2 regions of the Stenotrophomonas sp. YJH_SMC_122 genome follow, and region 2 is predicted to be linked to the other one. Evidence: predicted binding sites of a transcription regulator. Region 2 holds the regulator's gene; the other holds the start of a gene.

Region 1 (9,958 bases), on a different contig from region 2:
CAGGCGATAGACCTGGTTGGAATAGCGGCCCAGCCCGGTGGACGGGTCCAGCTCCCAGGCACCGATGCGGGCCAGTTCGTGGGCCTCTTCCACCCGTGCCAGCGCCTGGTCACGACGCAGCTGGGCCAGGTCCTCGGCAGTGCGATCGATGGCGATCAGCAGGCGCGCGTTGTGACCGTCGTAGCTGATCGCGTTGGAGCGCAGTTCCATCTGCCGCAGCGCGCCATCGCGCAGCTGCAGCTGTGCGCGCAGGATGCACAGCTCTTCGGGCGCCTCGCGGATCGCCTCCAGCTTGGTCTGCAGCGCCTGGCCCTGGCCGGGTGGCCACAAGGCGTCGATGGTCTGTTCCAGCAGCTCATCGCGCTCCCAGCCGAAAGCGGTGCAGGCGGCCGGGTTGGCATCGAGGATCGCCAATGTGTCCAGGTCATAGACGAGGATCGGGCCGGGATTGCCCTCGAACATCTGCCGCAGGCGCAGCTCAGAGGCCTGCTGGCGGGCGTGGGTATGCAGCACGTGCTCGGCCAGTGGACGCAGCAGCAGGTACAGCAGGCCCGCGCTGGCCAGGGCGAAGAACGAGCCCTTCAGGCCCTGCCACAGGGCCGCCTGCTGCGGATCGGGCACCAGCGCCTGCACCACGCTGTCGGTGGAGATCATCCAGGCCAGCGCCATCACCAGGTAGCTCAACACCACCCGCCGCCGGTCACGGCTCAGCGCCTGCGCCATCCGTGGGTCGGGAACTGGGGCGTTGCCGGTCGGTTCTGCGGGCATGGACGGGGCGGGTGAAAGGGGCGCCGGTCATCTTACCCCGCAGCGTGCCGTCACCACTCAATTATCCGCCGCAGGCGCCGTTAACCACTGCGTGCCCCGCTGACGGGCGTGTCATCCGGAGCAAGATCGCGTGGACCAAGGGATCATCGCCAGCCTGCTGCAGCACCCGCTTGCGTCGGCGCTGGTCATCGTCGACCGTACCGGGCGCCCGCTGGCGGCCAATCCGGCCGCGCGTGAGCATGGCCTGCCGGCCACCGTGGCGGCCTATGCGCCGATGCTGGAAGATCTGCGCCTGATGGCCGCCGATGGCGGCATCGTGCCCTGCACGCTGCCGGGCGGCCCGCGCGGCCACTACGACGGTCACCTGCGCGCCGTGCATGACGGTGCCGGCAACCTGCTGGCGTTCACCCTGAGCATTCCCGAGCCGGTGCCGGTCGACGGGGGCGGGCGCTGGGAACTGGCACTGGACAGCGCCGGCCATAGCCTGTGGGACTGGGACATCCCCAGTGACCGGGTGGCGCGCACGCCGGCGCTGGTCGACGAGACGGCCACTGAAATGCTGTCGCGCGTCCACAGCGAGGACATCGACCAGGTGCGCGCCGCGCTCGACGAGCACCTGCGCGGGCGCAGCGAGCAGTACAGTGCACAGTTCCGCTTCCGCCAGGCCGATGGCCAGTGGCGTTGGGTGCTGGATCGCGGCCGCGTGGTCGCGCGCACCGCCGATGGCCAGCCGCTGCGCATGGTCGGCACGCATACCGATATCGAACAGCAGAAGCAGCTCGAATCGCTGCTGCAGGAGCAGCAGCTGCACCTGAGCGAAGCCCAACGCATCGCCAGCATGGGCAGCTGGTCGTTCGACCCCAACAGCGGGCACTTCTGGTGGTCGCCGGAACTGCGCTCGCTGCTGGCACTGGAGCACGGCGCCGTGCCCGGCCAGCGGCGCTGGCTGAAGCAGCTGCACCCGCGCTCGCGTGGCGCGCTGCGTGCGGCATGGCGGCGGCTGTGGCGCGATGGTCGCGCCGCCAATCTCGAGCTGGAGCTGACCCGCGGCCATGAGCCATCACAGCACCTGCGGCTGTGGATGCAGCCGCTGCTGGACTTGGACGGGCAGCCCAAGCGCCTGCTCGGCCAGGTGCAGAACATCACCGAACAGCATCAGACCGACGCATTGATTCGTTGGCGCACCGAACTGCTGAACCGGGTTTCCGCGCTGGGCCGCATCGGCGGCTGCGAGATCGAGGTGCAGACACGGAGCATGCAATGGACCGAGGAGTGCTATCGCATCCACGGCCTGCGCAAGGAACCGATCACCCTCGACCAGGCGATGGCGCTGTACACCGAAGACTCGCGCGATGCGTTCGAGGCGGCGCTGGCCCGCATCGCCAACGGCGGCCTGCCCGAGCAGCTGGACCTGTGCTTCTACCGCCAGTCCGGCCTGCGTGTCTGGGTGCAGGTGCTGATCGAGCTGGATCGTCGTGACGGACTGCCGCCGCGCTTCGTGGTGCTGTTCCGTGACATCACCCGCGAGCGCGAGGCCAACGAGCGCATTGAACTGCTGGCCCACTACGATCTGCTGACCGGCCTGCCCAATCGCGTGCTGCTCGGCGAGCAGACCGCCGAGGCCATCGAAGAAGCACGCGATCGCGGTACCTCGCTGGCGATGCTGTTCATCGACCTGGACGGCTTCAAGACCATCAACGACAGCTTCGGCCACGCCACCGGCGACGCGCTGCTGAAGGCTGCCGCCACCCGCCTGCACCAGAACCTGCGCAACAACGATCTGTTCGGCCGCTTCAGTGGCGACGAGTTCATTGTGGTGCTGCGCGACCTGGCCGAGCCGGAAGACGCCGGCCACGTGGCGCGCAAGCTGATCGCCTCGCTGGCTGAGCCGCTGCGCCGTGGCGAGACCACGTTGAAGGTCGGCGCCAGCGTCGGCATCGCGATGCTGGGCGATGCGCAGACCGACTTCGATTCACTGCTGCGCGCTGCCGACGCCGCCATGTACGCGGCCAAGGAAGCCGGACGCAACACCTACCAGTACTACAGCCAGGATGCCCTGGCCCGGATCCAGCGCAGGCTGGAGCTTGAGCACGCGCTGCACGGTGCGATCGAGCGCGAGGAGTTCAGCCTGGCCTATCAGCCGCTGCTGCATGCCCACCAGGGCGAGCCGCCGGCCATCGAAGCACTGCTGCGCTGGCATCGACCCGGCATCGGCTATTGCAGCCCGGCCGAGTTCATTCCCATCGCCGAGAAGTGCGGCGAGATCGTGCGCATCGGCGACTGGGTACTGAACGAAGCCTGCCGCCAGGCAGCCGCCTGGGACCGGGCTGGACTGCATTTCGACCGCATCGCGGTCAACGTGTCGGCGGTGCAGCTGCGTGATCGTGGCTTCGCCGAGCGCGTGATCGACATCTGCCATGCCCACGGCTGGCCGCCGCAGCGGCTGGAGCTGGAGCTGACCGAATCGGCGCTGATCCGTGACACCGACATCCTGCGCCACTGCTTCGACGTGCTCGAACGGCACGGCGTGCCGCTGGCGGTGGACGACTTCGGTACCGGCTTCTCCAACCTCAACTACCTCAACCGCTTCCCGGTGGGGCGCCTGAAGATCGACCGCAGTTTCGTGCAGGGCATGCTGCACGACTCCGGCACGGCCGAAGTGACCCAGGCCATCGTGCACCTGGGCCATGCGCTGGGCATGAAGGTCGTGGCGGAGGGCGTGGAAACGCACCAGGAAGAAGACATGCTGCGCCGCCAGGGCTGCGACGAGATCCAGGGTTACCTGTACTCGCGCCCGCTCAGCCCGCGCGACCTGGCGCAGTGGCTGCGCCAGCAGCGCCCGTTGCCGATGCGCACCGACGCCAGCAGCGAAGCGGTGCTGGTGCGCTGACAGTCTGCGCTGGCAGGCACGTGCTCTGGTAGGTGCCGACCTTGGTCGGCACGAATGCTTGCGCTCGGCGTAACCCCGCCCTGATGGGTGCCGACCTTGATCGGCACCAATGCCTGCATGCGACCCTCCACGCGTGGCGTGGATCTACCTGGGAAACTCCGCCTTCAACTGCGTGCGCAGCGCCTCGACGATGGCCGCATAGCGGCGCTTCTGGACCAGATAGCTGGCCAGGAACAGCGGCAGTATCAGCAGCATCGGCGCCACCATCGGGCGCATCGCCACCAGTGGCAACAGCAGCACCGACAGGATCGCCACGAACCAGCTGCACAGGCCGATCACCCGCACCTCGTGCCGCCGTGCGTTGAGCACGATGCGTCCACGCATCACCGGGAAGTAGCGCAGGCCGAAGCTCGGCGCGAAGCTCTCGCGGAACGCCATGCTGCCATCGGGCAGCGCATGGAAGGCCAGTCGCAGCCACTTGTCCTGCGGCAGGTCACGCTCCAGGCTACCCAGCGAGAGCCGGGCCTGCATGGCCGGTGACGCCGCCATGCGTTCGTTGAACAGGGTGATGCCCCAACTGAAATAGCCAGCCACCCAGGCCATCAGGAGGACGGTCTCCAACAGCAGAAGTGCGATCAGGGCGATGGCCATCGGTCTTCCATGAAAGGGACCGGGGCATCATGCCATGCGGGATGCCTCACCCACGCAGGGCGTGGATCTACTTCAGGGCTTCGCCATCCAACCCCAGGTCCCACGCCAGTCCCAGCAGCGCCTCGTCCGTCGGCGACGGGGCAGGGCGCGCATCGGCCAGCTGCTGCAGCTCGCGGATTTCCTCGCGGGCGACCTCTTCCAGCTGTTGCAGCTGCTCACGCACGCTCGCGTTGCGCGGGCGCTCGGTGTGGAGGAGGGAGGGCAGGGCGCGGATCAGGGTCATGGTGCGCGTACAGGATGCATCCAGCGGTGGGTCACAGGCAAAGGCCCCGGACGAGCCGGGGCCTTGCGGGCTGCCGGCGAGGGCAGCGGACATCAGGATCAGAACAGCTCGACGGTGCCGGCGCCCATGCTCTGCTGGGCGACGGGCTTGTGCGGCGGGCGTTCCCATTCGCTGCGCAGCTCGCGCAGGCGATTGCCGGTGCGCTGCAGGGCGCTGGCGATCTCTTCGTCGAACACGCCGCCATTGCGGTGCAGCAGCTCCTGCAGGGCCACCGCTTCGCGGTTGATGGCGGTCAGGCGGTCCAGATGGGTGTGCACGCCGCCCAAGGCCTGGGTGGCGATGTCTTCGAACTGCAGGGCGCGCACGGCTTCGGCCACGCTGCCATCGATCGCACGGGCGCACTCGGACACTTCGCGCATGCCGTCGCCCAGCGAGGCATTGATCTGCGCGACGTTGTCGAGCATTGCCGCCGCTTCCTGGCGCGCTTCGCGGGAGCGGTCCATGTCACGCGAGGCCATGTGCGAGACCGTCTCGCGCACCTTGGCAATGGCGTCCTTGGAGCTGTGCGCCAGCTTGCGGATCTGCTCGTTGAAGGTGGTCGAGCGCTCGGACAGGTTGCGGACCTCGTCGGCGACCACGGCGAAGCCACGACCGGCTTCACCGGCACGCGCCGCTTCGATGGCGGCATTCAGCGCCAGCAGGTTGGTCTGGTCGGCGATCGACTTGACGTCTTCCAGCAGCGCGAAGATGCCATCCAGGTGCTGCGCCATCTGGTCGATGTGCTGCACGGTGGTGCTGCTCTGGCCGCTCACCTGTTCCAGCGCTTCCACCAGCTGTTCCATGCGGTGGCTGGCGTGCTGGGCGAAACGGGCAACGTCGAGGCCGGCATTGCCTTCATCGCCGGCGCGGTCGACGATGCGCGACAGCGCCTGGCTCTGCTGGCGCGACTTGCGGTTCATCGCATCGAAGCTGCCACCGAGGCTGGAGACCGCCTGGCGGATCAGGTCGCGGGCGCGTTCCACTTCACCACGCGAACCGTCGATTTCGTTGCCGACGAAGTTGCGCAGTTCGGTCAGCAGCTGGTCCTGCTCACGCAGGACACGGGCATGTTCCGGGGAACGATGCGCCTGGGCGCGGGTGGTCCACCACGCGAAGCCGAGCCAGCTCAGCGTCATCGTGGTCAGGATCGCCCAGCGCAGGGCGGCCGGCCATTCGAAACCGATGGCGAAGGGGAGCAGCAGGGTCAGAGCCAGGGGGGCGGCCAGACGGATGAAAATGCGTGAGTACATGGACGTTCTCGGGAGGTGCACGGAGGATGTATCGGCCGTACCCCCTTTCTCTTTAACGTCGATGTGCCTCGAAGTGCATTCTGAATGCGCCGGTTTTCCGGCGCCCTGGCGGCCTCGGGGTCAGAGCCCTTTCCGTGCCGGAAAGGGATCCGACCCCTTGGGCAGGCAGCAACGGGGTCGGATCCCTTTTCCATGGAAAAGGGCTCTGACCCCACACCCTCAGGCCAGCAGGCGGTCCACGGCCTCGATCATGGCCTTTCGCCCGAACAGGAAGTCCCAGTAGCTGCCGCCCAGCTGCCGCCATAGCACCGCCGCGCGCACCGCGGCCAGCAGCAGGGCTCGGATCTCCGCCACCACGCCGGCCTGGCCCAGGTAGTGCGGGTTGCCCTGCACCATCACCCGCGGCTTGAGGTGGCTGATGGTGTCCGCATACAGGCTGCCCAGGCTGGCCAGCACATCCGGGTGGCCGCTGTCGCCCAGTTCGGTGGCCTGGCGCCGGGCACGCTCGATGCCCGAAGCAACCTTGTTCACGGTGGCGCCATCCTGAACGAAGCGGCGCTCCAGCTGCAGCACCGACAGCGCCAGCTTCGGCAGGATCGGATCCTGGCCCTGGTTGCGGAAGTAGTTGTGCAACAGGCGCAGCCCGGCCTTCAGTGCATGGCGGTCACCGAACACCGCCTGCGGCGAGGACGCATCGACGCGGAACACGCTGTCCACGGCGGTGCGCACGGCGGCGGCGTCGGAATGGCCGGTATCGGCGATGCGGCGTACCTGCTGCAGGGCCTGGGCAATGCCGGCCAAGGCCAGGACGCGGTCGTCGACAGTGAAACTCATGCAGCGATTACCTCAAAAGGGGAGGGGGTGGTGCGCAGGCGCTGTTCCAGCGGCGCATCGGTGGCGGCGATCACCGCGCCACCCAGGCACACATCACCGTCATACAGCACCAGCGATTGACCGGGGGTAACGGCACGCTGCGGGCGCGCGAAGGTGACCAGCACGCTGCCATCGTCCAGCACGTCGACCGTACACGGCTCATCGGGCTGGCGGTAGCGGGTCTGGGCGGTGCATTCGAAGCGCCGCGCGGGTGGCGAGCCCGCGATCCAATGCGCCGCCTCCGATCGCAGGCGCTCGGACAGCATCCATGGGCTGTCGCGGTCCTGGTCGACGTACAGCACGTTGCTGGCCACATCCTTGCCGACCACGTACCACGGGGCGGCCGGGCGGCCGCGTACGCCGCCGATGTTCAGGCCCTCGCGCTGGCCCAGGGTGAAATAGAACACGCCCGGATGTTCGGCGATCACACTGCCGTCGGACGGGTCGAGGATCTGGCCGGGCCTGGCCGGCAGGTAGCGGCCGAGGAACTCGCGGAAGTCGCGCTCGCCGATGAAGCAGATGCCGGTGGAGTCCTTCTTGGCGTGGGTCGGCAGTCCGACGTCGCGCGCAATCCGTCGCAGGTCGGTCTTCTCGAGGTCGCCGATCGGGAACAGGGTGGCCCCCAGTTGCTCCTGGCCCAGCTGGTGCAGGAAGTAGCTCTGGTCCTTGGAGCGGTCGGCGCCGCGCAGCAGCAGCCACTGGTGGCCACGCTGGGTCACCCGCGCGTAGTGGCCGGTGGCGATGCGCTCGGCGCCCAGCTCGCGGGCGGCATCCAGGAAATGCTTGAACTTCACCTCGCGGTTGCACAGCACGTCCGGGTTCGGCGTGCGGCCAGCGGCGTATTCGGCCAGGAAGTGCTCGAACACGCCCTGCCAGTACTCGCTGGAAAAGTCCCGGAAGTGGAACGGGATACCGAGCAGGCCGCATACGGCGACCGCATCGCGGCGGTCATCCTCGGCGCGGCAGTCACCGCTGCCGTCGTCGGCCCAATTCTGCATGAACAGGCCGGCCACGGCCTCGCCCTGCTGGACCAGGCGCCACGCGGCGACCGAAGAGTCGACACCACCAGAGACGCCCACCATCACGCGCGGCGTGCTCATGTGACCTCCCGGACCAGCGAAAGCGGATGGCGCTGGCCACCCAGGTAATCCGCCACCACCTGCCAGACCAGCGGGCTGCGCTGGCGCTCGCCGGCGGCCTGCAGCTCGGCAGGGGTCAGCCACAACGCGCGGTCGATGCCGGCATCCAGCGGTTGGGCCGGGTCGTGCGAGAGCGGGCGCGCTGCGTAGCAGAAGCGCAGGAAGGCGGTGCCGTCGCCGGCAGTCCACTGGTAGCAGCCGATGAAATGGGTCAGCTGCACGGTCCAGCCGGTTTCCTCCCGGGTCTCGCGCAGGGCTGCCTCGGCCAGGCTTTCGCCTTGCTCGAGGTGGCCGGCCGGCTGGTTCAGCACCTGGCGGCCTTCAATGGTCTCTTCGACCAGCAGCACGCGGCCGCCATCGACCACCACCGTGGCGACGGTGGCGTGCGGTGCCCAGCGCGGGTCCGGCGTGGCGTTCAACTCAGAACTCGTCCTTCTTGGTCAGCTCCAGCTCCATCGCGTCGGCGGTGCGGATGGCCGCATCGATGGCGTCGCTGAGCTGGTCCGGGGTGGCATCGGCGTCGATCTTGACCACGAACATGGCGGTGGTGTCCTGCTTTACCCAGCCCCCCATCTTGGCGTCCTGCGAATCCTCCAGCAGCCGGTTGGCCACGGCCACCGGGAACTGCTTGGTCTTGGCGTTGTAGGCCGGCGACCAGATCTCGCGGATGTTGTGGCTGCCGAAATCCTCCACCGCCGAGCGCACGTAGACCATCTGGGTGCGGTCACCCTCGACGTCGAAGACCATGCGGTAGTCGCCATCCTCGTCGACCTCGTAGGTATAGCCCAGCTTGTCCAGGTGGCGGGCCACGGACTTGTCGGCGCTGGTTGCGGCAGTGGCAGAGCCGGCAGCGGCAAGCGCGATCAGCAGGGCGGGAAGAAGGGTCCTTTTCATGAAGATCCTGTGAAACAGTGTTGGGAGAGGGTGCAATTGTGACGGCGGGCGTGCGTGCCGTCCAATCTGCGGCGGGCCGACGCAGGCCTGCCCTAGCCCTTATAATGGATGGATGCCCCATGAGTCCTCCCCCGATTCCCAGCACGAGCACGGCGTTGCCGTGGAGCCCGCGCGCCCGGAAGTGGCGCCGCCGCCGTTCTACCAGGTGATGCTGCTCAACGACGACTACACCCCGATGGATTTCGTGGTGGATGTGCTGCAGCAGTTCTTCAGCATGGACCTGGACAAGGCCACCCAGGTGATGCTGCACGTTCATACCCGCGGCCGCGGCGTCTGCGGTGTCTTCACCCGCGAAGTGGCCGAGACCAAGGTTGCCCAGGTCAACGAGTACTCGCGGATGAACCAGCACCCGCTGCTGTGCACGATGGAAAAGGCCTGACCGGCCTTTTGTAGAGCCGAGCCCATGCTCGGCTGCTGTTCGCGCGGGTATCCAGATCGCTGGCAGAGCAGCCGAGCGCAGGCTCGGCTCTACAGCCGGATCACGCTTCCGCCAGCGCCTGCAACGCCATCCTCGCGACCGATTCGTCCACATCCGCTGGGTCGCCATCATCGCGGAACCACACCGCCGACAGCCCTGCGCTGGCAGCGACCCAACGCAGCAGGCGGGTGCGCTCGAGGCCGGCCAGCGCGGTCACCTGTTCTACGCGCGCGGCAAACCGCTCGGGCCGGGTGGCCACATGGATGCCGGGACCGCACAGGTCCGGATTGCTGAACATCGTCGTGTAATCGAACGCACGGTCGCCCAGCAGCCGCTTCGGATCGATCGCCAGCCAGCCGCGCGCACCAAAATCCAGCACGTTGTCATGGTGCAGGTCGCCGTGCAGCGGCCGGATCTCCTGTTCTTCCTGCAACACCCCTTCTGCCAGTGATCTGCACTGTTCCAGCAGTGGCGGCAGCGCGGCCCTTGGCTGCAGCAGGTCGGCGAACCATCTACGCAGGCAGACCAGGTCTGCTGGCGGCGCGCTCCGTGGCCGGTGCAGCCGCTGCAGGACCTGGCACAGGATCGTGGTGCAGGCGTCATCGGCGCCATCGATCGAGCGTTGCCGCAGCGACTGACCGCTGGCGCGCTCGATCAGGATCGCCGGCCCCTCGTGGGCCAGCAGCCGGGCAG
Region 2 (9,958 bases):
CGTGATCGCACTGGTGGGCCCGACCGGCGCCGGCAAGACGACCACCATCGCCAAGCTGGCCTCGCGGTTCGCCGAGAAGCACGCGCCGCGTGACGTCGCCCTGGTCACCACCGACACCACCCGCATCGGCGCCCGCGAGCAGCTGTATGGCTACGGCCGGCAGCTCGGCATCGCCGTGCACGAGGCCAACAGCGGCACCGACCTGGACCAGCTGCTGGAACGTCTGAAGGACTACAAGCTGGTGCTGATCGACACCGCCGGCCTGGGCCCGCGCGACCGCGCCCTGGCCGCCCAGCTGCAGTGGCTGCGCGCCGCGCGCCAGGTCCGCACCCTTCTGGTGCTGCCGGCCAACACCAGCTTCGGCGACATGGACGAGGTGGTCCGCCGCTTCGGTGCCGCCAACCTGCAGGGCCTGGTGCTGAGCAAGCTGGACGAAACCGGCCGCTTCGGCAACGCGCTGTCGGTGGCCGTCGACCACGCCCTGCCGATCACCTGGGTGACCGATGGCCAGGACGTTCCGGACGACCTGCACCGGGCCAGTGCGGCCAATCTCGTACTTCGCCTTGAAGATTTGCGCCGAGCGGCCGATATGCCCTGCAACCCGGAGTTGAACCATGCCGTCGCGTGAGTACGCCAAGCTGACCAAGACCTTCCCGCTGTCGGCCACCCGCAGCGAGCCGCTCGGCCCTGTGCGCACCATCGCCGTGACCGGCGGCAAGGGCGGCGTGGGCAAGACCAACGTGTCGGCCAACCTGGCCGTGGCGCTGGCCGGCATGGGCAAGCGCACGCTGCTGCTGGACGCCGACCTCGGCCTGGCCAACATCGACGTGATCCTGGGCTTGAACCCCACCTTCACGCTGGCCGACCTGGTTGCCGGCCGCTGCTCGCTGGACGACGTCATCGTCGAAGGCCCGAACGGCGTGCTGGTGGTCCCGGCCGCGTCCGGCCGCCGGCACATGGCCGAGCTGGCCCCGGCCGAGCACGTCGGCCTGGTCAACGTGTTCTCCGAGCTGGAACGCGAGCTGGACATCATGGTGGTGGACACCGCCGCGGGCATCACCGACGGCGTGCTGACCTTCTGCCAGGCCGCGCAGGACACCGTGGTGGTGGTCTGTGACGAGCCGGCGTCGATCACCGACGCCTACGCGCTGATCAAGGTGCTGTCGCGCGAACGGGGCGTGGACCGCATCCAGGTGGTGGCCAACATGGTGCGCGACCCCAACGAGGGCCGCGTGCTGTACGAGAAGCTGACCCGCGTCTGCGAGAAGTTCCTCGCCGATGTCTCGCTGAACTACCTGGGCTGCGTGCCGCAGGATGACTGGCTGCGCCTGTCGGTGCAGCGCCAGCAGCCGGTGGTAAAGGCCTACCCGTCCAGCCCGTCCGCACTGGCGATCACCGAGATCGCGCGCCGCACGGCCCGCTGGCAGGCGCCGACCGAACCACGTGGCGGCGTCGAGTTCTTCCTCGAACGCATCCTCAAGCAGCGCGGGGTGGCAGCATGAAAGGCGCGGCCCAATACAGGGAGGTCCAGCGCTCGGCGGCCAACGAGGTCATCGCCCAGCACTCGGACCTGGTGCGGCGCATCGCCCACCATCTGGCCGCGCGCCTGCCGGCCAGCGTCGAAGTCGACGACCTGATCCAGGCTGGCATGATGGGCCTGATCGAAGCGTCGCGCAGCTACGACGCCGACCAGGGCGCCTCGTTCGAGACCTACGCCTCGATCCGTATCCGTGGCTCGATGATCGACGAGATCCGCCGTGGCGACTGGGTGCCGCGCTCGGTGCACCGCCGCGCACGCGATGCTGCGGCCACCATCCGCCGCCTGGAACAGAGCAGCGGCCGCGCCGCCAGCGCCACCGAAGTGGCCGCCGCGATGGAGATGCCACTGCCCGAATACCTGCGCCTGATGGAAGACGCTGCGCGTGGCCAGGTGCTGAGCCTGGAGTCGCGCATCGAAGACCAGGGCGAGCTGGACACCGTCGCCCAGGGCGGCCCGACCCCGCAACAGGTGCTGGAGCGTGGCGAGTTCGGTCGCGAGCTGGGCAAGGCCATCGGCCACCTGCCCGAGCGCGAACAGCTGGTGCTCTCGCTCTATTACGAGCAGGAACTGAACCTGAAGGAGATCGGCGCGGTGCTCGGCGTGAGCGAGTCGCGGGTCTGCCAGATCCACGGCCAGGCCGTGCTGCGCCTGCGCGGCCGGCTGAAGGTATTCGAGGCCGTCGACGCCGGCCTCGAAGAATGAACATCCCCGAGGCAGCTGCCCCCGGCCGCCCGGAATGAACAACAAAGGAACTCTGCTTTGAACAAGAACATGCGCATCCTGATCGTCGACGACTTCTCGACCATGCGTCGCATCGTCAAGAACCTGCTGGGCGATCTGGGCTTCACCAACACCGCCGAAGCCGAGGACGGGCATGCCGCGCTGTCGCTGCTGCAGAGCCAGCCGTTCGATTTCGTGGTCACCGACTGGAACATGCCGGTAATGACCGGCATCGAACTGCTGAAGGCGATCCGTGCCGATGCCAAGCTGAAGACCTTGCCGGTGCTGATGGTCACCGCCGAAGCCAAGCGCGAACAGATCATCGAAGCCGCCCAGAACGGCGTGAACGGCTACATCATCAAGCCGTTCACCGCGCAGACGCTGGAAGAGAAGCTCGGCAAGATCTTCGAACGCCTGGCGGCCAGCGCCTGATGGATACCACGGTCGACAAGAACGCCCTCGCCCTGCGCCTGCAGGAAGCACTGGACGCACTGGAGTCCGGTGACGAAACCGCCTGGCGGCAACGCATCGACGGACTGGTCGCGCTGCGCACGCAGCCGATGATGAGCGGCCTCTCGCGGCTGGCCCGCGAGCTCGGGCAGGCCCTGGGTGAACTGCCGACCGTGCCCAGCGAGGCCGGCGAACTGGACGATGCCTGCGCACGCCTGGACCACGTGGTGGCGATGACCGAACAGGCGACGCACCGCACCCTGGACCTGGCCGAGGAATGCCGCAGCCTGACCGAACAGCTGCGCGCCGAAGGCCTGCAGCCGGGCCAGGATGCGCAGCTCGAGCGCATCCGCCACAACCTCACCGAGATCGCCCTGACCCAGAGCTACCAGGACCTGACCGGGCAGATCATCCGTCGCGTCGTCGGCATCGTCCGCCGCGTGCATGAGGGCTTCGGCGCGCTCGGCCTGCCGCCGGAACAGCATCGCACCGATCCGGATCTGGCCGGGCCGGCACTGAAGGGACTGGACCGCCACGCGGTCTCGCAGAACGACGCCGACGACCTGCTGTCGGACCTGGGGCTGTAAGCATGAGCGCGGTATCCGACGACATCACTGCCGATTTCATCATCGAGGCGCAGGAAATCCTGGATCGCCTGGGCGAACAGCTGGTGTCGCTGGAGCAGGCACCGCAGGACACCGAACAGCTCAACGCGGTGTTCCGGGGCTACCACACGCTCAAGGGCGGCGCCGGCTTCCTCGGCGTCACCGCCATGGTCGAGCTGTGCCACGCCGCCGAAGAAGCACTGGGCATCGCGCGCGCGGGCCAGGCCGTGCTGCAGGCCCATCACTTCGATGCCGCCCAGCAATCGCTGGACTACCTGCAATCGATGCTGGATGCAGTTTCCTCCGGCACCGAGCCGGGCTATGCGCCGCCGGACCTGATCGCCCAGTTCGACATGCACGGAGGCGCCGCCGCGCCGGCCGCCCCGGCCACGGTAGCGGCGGCCGGTAGCGGCGACCTGATCACCGACGACGAATTCGAGGCCCTGCTCGACCAGCTGCACGGGGGTAACGCGCCGACCGCGGTGGCGCCGGCAAAGAAGGCCGACGACGGGCTGATCAGCGAAGACGAATTCGAGGCCCTGCTCGACCAGCTGCACGGTGGCGCCGCACCCGGCGCCAGGCCCATCGCTGCGGTAGCGCCCGCACCGATCACGGCACCACGCCCACCGGCCGCGCCGACCGCACCGGCACCGGCGGCCAAGCCGGCCGCCAAGCCGTTGGCCGAAGCCGAACACACCGTGCGCGTGGACACCAAGCGCCTGGACGCGATCGTCAACCTGATCGGCGAACTGGTGCTGTCGCGCAACCGGCTCAAGACCCTGCGTGCCCGCCTGCGCGACGAGGAGCTGGACCGCGCCGTGTCCACCCTGGACATCGCCACCGCGCGCCTGCAGTCGGCGGTGATGCGCACCCGCATGCAGCCGGTGGGCAAGGTGTTCTCGCGCTTTCCCAAGGTCGCCAGAGACGTTGCCCGCTCGCTGAAGAAGGAAGTGGACCTGGAGCTGATCGGCGCCGAGACCGAGCTCGACCGCAACCTGGTCGAAGCGCTGGCCGACCCGCTGGTGCACCTGGTCCGCAACGCCATCGACCATGGCGTGGAAATGCCCGACCTGCGCGAAGCACAGGGCAAGCCGCGGATGGGCCACGTACGCCTGTCGGCACAGCAGGAAGGCGACTACGTCAGCATCGAAGTGCAGGACGATGGCGCCGGCATCGATCCGGAGAAGCTGCGCGCGAAGGCGCGTGAGAAGGGCCTGATCGATCCGGAAGCTGCCGCCCGCCTGAGCAGCGAGGAGTGCCTGCACCTGGTGTTCCTGCCCGGCTTCTCGACCAAGCAGCAGGTCACGGATATCTCCGGCCGGGGCGTTGGCATGGACGTGGTGCAGTCACGCATCCGCGAACTGAGTGGCCAGATCCAGATCCAGTCCGAGCTGGGCCGCGGCAGCCGCTTCCTGATCCGCGTGCCGCTGACCCTGGCGATCCTGCCGACCCTGCTGGTGCAGGCCGGCGAGGACGTCTATGCGCTGCCGCTGGCGCGCGTGATGGAAGTGCTGCACGCGCCGCGCACCTCGCTGGGCTGGTTCGATGGCCGCGCCGTGCTCGACCGTCGTTCGCACACGCTGCCGCTGGTCGATCTGCGCCAGTGGCTGGATGTGACGCCGGCGGCCTCGACCCTGCTGACGATCGTGGTGCTGCAGGCCGGTGAAGCACGCTTCGGCCTGGTCGTGGACCAGGTGCGCGGGCGCGAGGAAGTGGTCATCAAGCCGCTGCCGAAAGCCCTGCGCGGCCTGCGCGGTTACGCAGGTGCAACCCTGATCGGCGATGGTCGCATGGCGCTGATCCTGGATGTGGATGGCCTGCGTAGCCCGCACGACTGACCCGCTTGCTGAACCCGCAAAACCGTGAAGTCGCACCAGTAGCCCGTACCGGTGTCTCAAGTCCCATTCATACAAGCCGATACCGGATCCATGGATAGACTCAGCCTCATTGGTCTCTTTCTCGCCCTGGCCTCGCTGGTCGGCGGCAGCATCCTCAAGGGCGCCGGCCTGGCGTCCCTGTGGTCGCCTGCGGCGTTCGTAATCGTCATCGTCGGCACCGTTGCCGCGATCCTGCTGCACACCTCGCCGGCGGTGTTCAAGCATGCGTTCAAGATCGTGCGCTGGGTCGTGCGCCCCCCGCACAGCGACCGCCGCGAGCTGATCCAGCAGATCGTCGAGTGGAGCAACATCGCCCGCCGCCAGGGCCTGCTGGGCCTGGAATCGCAGGTGGAAGCGCAGCAGGACCCGTTCCTGCGCAAGGGCCTGCAGCTGCTGGTGGACGGCGTCGAGCCCGAATCGATGCGGCACATGCTGGAAATCGAACTGGGCAGCCAGGAACACCAGGACCAGGCTGGCGCCAAGGTGTTCGAGGCGATGGGCATCTATGCACCGACGCTCGGCATCATCGGTGCCGTGCTGGGCCTGATCGCGGTGATGAAGAACCTGGCCGACCCGAGCAAGCTCGGCCACGGCATCGCCGCCGCGTTCACCGCGACGATCTACGGCATCGCTTCGGCCAACCTGCTGTTCCTGCCGATCGCCGCCAAGCTCAAGAGTGTGATCTCGCACAACACGCGCGACCGCGAGATGGTCATCGAAGGCCTGATTTCGATCGCCCAGGGCGAGAACCCGCGCAACATCGAAACCAACCTCTCCGGCTTCCTGCACTGACATGGCCCGCCGCAAGCACCACGAAGAGCACGCCAACCACGAAGCATGGGCGATCCCCTATGCCGACCTGATGACGCTGCTGCTCGCCTTTTTCGTGGTCATGTATGCAATCTCCTCGGTGAACGAGGGCAAGTACCGGATCATGGCCGACGCGCTCACCGATGCCTTCGGTGGCGCACCGCGCACCATCAACCCGGTGCAGGTGGGTAACAAGCAGGTGCAGGGCGGCGGCTGGGACAGCCCCTCGGTGATCAAGTCCGGCACCAAGATCGGCCCGTCCGCGCCGGCACCCTCGCACGACCCGACGCTGCTGCCGTCGATGGCCTCGCAGATGCGCATCCCGGTGTCGGTGCACAACCAGGAGCAGATCGCGCGCGCCGAGCGCCAGCTCAACAGCATAGCCGACCGCCTCACCGCTGCATTGGCGCCGCTGATCGACCGCGGCATGATCAGCGTGCGCCGCACTGAACTGTGGATCGAAGTCGAGATCAACAGCGACATCCTGTTCCCCACCGGCTCGGCCGCGCTGGACGTGCATGCGCGGCAGACCCTGGCCAGCCTGGCCGAGGTGCTGCGCGACGTGCCCAACAGCGTGCGCGTGGAAGGCCACACCGACAACGTGCCGATCGCCACCGCCACTTTCCCGTCGAACTGGGAACTGTCGGCCGGGCGCGCCGCCAGCGTGGTGCACCTGTTCGCCGACCAGGGCGTGCAGCCGTCGCGGCTGGCGATGGTCGGCTATGGCCAGTTCCGCCCGCGCGAAGAGAACGACAGCGCGCAGGGCCGCAACCGCAACCGCCGGGTGATGGTCATCATCCTGGCCGACACGTCGCACTCGGTGGATCCGCTCGGCCAGCGCCTGAACGCAGCCACCGGCGCCACCGACAGCACCGTCACCGAACAGGCCGCCGCAACTCCGGCCAGCGCCCCCACCTCCCCCATCGCACCGGCGAAGTTGCCGCCGGTGCCGGCTGGCAGCCGCGTCGGCGCCGCCGTTCCCCCGGCAATGAAGGAGTAATCCGATGCGCATCTGGGCAGTCGCCAACCAGAAGGGCGGAGTCGGCAAGACCACCACCACCCTCGCCCTCGGCCGCGGCCTGGCCGCGCTCGGCCATCGCGTGCTGCTGATCGACCTCGATCCGCATGCCTCGCTCAGCCGCGCCTTCGGCGTGCCGGTGGACCCGCCGCCGGCCGGCGTGCTGGAGCTGTTCGGCACACCGCCGGCGGACCTGTCCAGCCTGTGCCATGCCAGCAACATCCAGGGCCTGGACTACGTCTGCGCACAGTCGGCGCTGGCCACGCTGGAACGCCGCAGCGCCAACCAGCCCGGCCTCGGCCTGGCCCTGCAGAACGCGCTGGCGCGCCATCAGGGCCAGCACGACTACATCCTGCTGGACTGCGCACCGACCCTCGGCCTGCTGATGATCAACGCACTGGCCGCAGCGGACCGTCTCATCATTCCGACCCAGGCCGAGCCACTGGCCCTGCACGGCCTGGATGGCATGGTCCGCACCGGCGAGATGGTCGAGCGTTCGCGCCGCCGGCCGCTGCCGATTTCGATCCTGCCAACCCTGTTCGACCGCCGCACCCGCGCCGGCAACGAGTCACTGCGCACCATGCAGGACCGTCATGGCAGCCGCGTGTGGGAAGACGCCATTCCGATCGATACCCGCATCAGCAACGCCGCCGGGCTGACCCTGCCAAGCGCCGGCGAGGACTACCCGGGCCGCGGCCTGGCCGCCTATCGCCGCGCCCTGAACTGGATCCTCGGCGAGGATGCCCGCGCCCTGGAGCAGGCCGCATGAACAGCACCGGCATCCTCGACGATTACCTGGACGAACTGCTGGGCGAAGCGATCGCTCCGGCGGCCGTCGTGCTGCCAACGCCGGACAGCGCCGCCCCGACCAAGGCCACCGAAGCCGCCGCCGAACGCGAACCCACCTGGGATGACCTGCCGGCCGAGGTGATCTACGAAACCGAAACCGAGACCGTTGCCGCTGCCCCTGCCGTGGACAATGCTGCACTGGAAGCCGCTTTCGATGCCGCGTCCGCGCCCGTCAGCGTGATCGATGCCGAACGCGAACCCACGTGGGACGACCTGCCCGCTGAAGTGGTCTACGAAACGGATGCCGTCGTCGCGGCCCCGGCAGAGGATGAGGCTGCACTGGAGGCCGCCTTCGAGGCCGCCGCGGCGCCGGCCAGCGCCGGGTCCACCGAACGCGAGCCGACCTGGGATGACCTGCCCGACGAGGTCATCCACGAAACCGCGCCGACACCCGCTGCGGCCGCTGCGAACACCGGCCCGGAACCCACCTGGGACGATCTGCCGGACGAAGTGATCTACGAGACCGACCCGGCGGACAGCCATCGTCTCGCCCACACCGACAGCCCCGGCCTGCAGGCCGCCTTCGAGCCGGCCGCTGGTGGCGAAGACGTGCCTGCGCCGCCGCCCGCCGTGGTCGCAGCGCCGGTGGCCCCCCCGGCGGCACATCCTGCAACGGCCCCGGCCGCACGCGCCGCCACACCGCCGCCGCGCGTCGCGGTCGATGTACCCGCAGGCAACCGCCCCGGCACCTGGCAGGAGCTGCAGGCGCAGGCCCACCAACCGGCCCGCAGCCCGCATCCGCAGAACCGCCGCGCCGGCGAGCGCACCTCGCGCTGGCTGCGCCTGCGTTGCGGCACCCAGGCCTATGCGCTGGAACTGCTGAAGGTGCAGGAAGTGGTGCTGCCGGTGCCCCTGCTGCCGCTGCGTGGCACTGCAGCGGCCATGCTCGGCATCATGAACCTGCGCGGCCAGGTGGTACCGGTGATGGATCTCGGCCTGCACCTGGGCGCCGCAGCCGCCGAAGACGACTCACAGACCCGCATCGTGGTCCTGGAGGAGGACGGCGAGACCATCGGCCTGCGCGTGTCGGCGGTGGAAGATGTCGCCAACCTCACCGATTCGCAGATCGAACCCCCCGACACCGCGCGCATCTGCCAGATCTCAAACGACCTGTTCCGTGGCGTAGCCCGGGTCAGCCAGCGCCCGATGATCCTGCTGGACGCCACCCGGCTGTTGAGCTGAACCCCCAAAAGGGGACGGAGGGGATTAAGTCGCAAGTGGCTCGGCGCCTTGCGCCGAAGCGGTGCCTGTCGGGGACGCAAAGAACTGATCCGTTGGATCAACACCCTACGTCCCCACTGCGCGGTCGCCGTTGCCAAGGGAACTGCAGTAGAGCCAGGTCGCTTGCGACTTAATCCCCTCCGTCCCCTTTTAGGCAGCGACCGCCTCGACGTACCGCGTCGATTCTTCTAAAGAACCCCACCGGGGTGCCGTTATGGATCACGGAACCGTTTGTCCGGAGCAACGATGAGCACTGTCGAACTGGGTGGGGATCTCGGCATCGAGAGCACTACCGAGCTCAAGAACCGCCTCGCCCCCCTCGTGGAGCAGGCCGGCGAGCTGACCCTGGATGCCAGCCAGGTCGCCCGCATCCACACGGCCGCCGTGCAGGTGCTGTGTGCGTTCGTGCAGGCCCGCCGCGAGGCAGGCCTGGGCACCGGCTTCCACGGTTGCACTGCAACCTTCAGTGACGCCGCGCGCCTGCTGGGCGTCACCCAGGCCCTGGGCCTGGACGTAACCCATGACAACCTGAAATCTGTGGAGAACGCTGCATGAGCGCACGTATCTTGGTGGTGGACGATTCGGCGTCGATGCGCCAGATGGTGTCCTTCGCCCTCACCTCGGCCGGTTTTGCCGTCGAAGAAGCTGAAGACGGCGCGGTCGCGCTCGGTCGTGCCAAGGGCCAGCGCTTCAATGCGGTGGTGACCGATGTCAACATGCCGAACATGGACGGCATCGCGCTGATCCGCGAACTGCGCCAGCTGCCGGACTACAAGTTCACCCCGCTGCTGATGCTGACCACCGAATCGGCCGCCGACAAGAAGTCCGAAGGCAAGGCCGCCGGTGCCACCGGCTGGCTGGTCAAGCC

What was found. The regulator FliA, encoded in region 2, starts transcription of late flagellar genes. The targets are predictions, from matches to a motif close to TAAAGTTTNNCNNNCNNNGGCCGATAA.
Region 1: AC5P66_RS08500 (methyl-accepting chemotaxis protein) is a predicted target of FliA. The motif match lies at 5,910-5,936, and genes of this name have one in related genera.

The regions. Positions count from the first base shown of each region.
Region 1 is NZ_JCAFST010000005.1:19,951-29,908, forward strand. Features, by position in the region: gene AC5P66_RS08480 (sensor histidine kinase) at 1-768, opposite strand, end outside; gene AC5P66_RS08485 (bifunctional diguanylate cyclase/phosphodiesterase) at 899-3,658, shown strand; gene AC5P66_RS08490 (hypothetical protein) at 3,803-4,309, opposite strand; gene AC5P66_RS08495 (hypothetical protein) at 4,377-4,592, opposite strand; gene AC5P66_RS08500 (methyl-accepting chemotaxis protein) at 4,691-5,881, opposite strand; gene hflD (high frequency lysogenization protein HflD) at 6,101-6,715, opposite strand; gene mnmA (tRNA 2-thiouridine(34) synthase MnmA) at 6,712-7,854, opposite strand; gene AC5P66_RS08515 (NUDIX hydrolase) at 7,851-8,312, opposite strand; gene AC5P66_RS08520 (hypothetical protein) at 8,314-8,787, opposite strand; gene clpS (ATP-dependent Clp protease adapter ClpS) at 8,900-9,226, shown strand; gene AC5P66_RS08530 (APH(6) family putative aminoglycoside O-phosphotransferase) at 9,327-9,958, opposite strand, start outside.
Region 2 is NZ_JCAFST010000020.1:28,588-38,545, forward strand. Features, by position in the region: gene flhF (flagellar biosynthesis GTPase FlhF) at 1-628, shown strand, start outside; gene AC5P66_RS19200 (MinD/ParA family ATP-binding protein) at 615-1,502, shown strand; gene AC5P66_RS19205 (RNA polymerase sigma factor FliA) at 1,499-2,242, shown strand; gene cheY (chemotaxis response regulator CheY) at 2,300-2,692, shown strand; gene AC5P66_RS19215 (protein phosphatase CheZ) at 2,692-3,297, shown strand; gene AC5P66_RS19220 (chemotaxis protein CheA) at 3,300-5,153, shown strand; gene AC5P66_RS19225 (flagellar motor protein) at 5,244-5,984, shown strand; gene motD (flagellar motor protein MotD) at 5,986-7,002, shown strand; gene AC5P66_RS19235 (ParA family protein) at 7,007-7,789, shown strand; gene AC5P66_RS19240 (chemotaxis protein CheW) at 7,786-9,051, shown strand; gene AC5P66_RS19245 (STAS domain-containing protein) at 9,337-9,645, shown strand; gene AC5P66_RS19250 (response regulator) at 9,642-9,958, shown strand, end outside.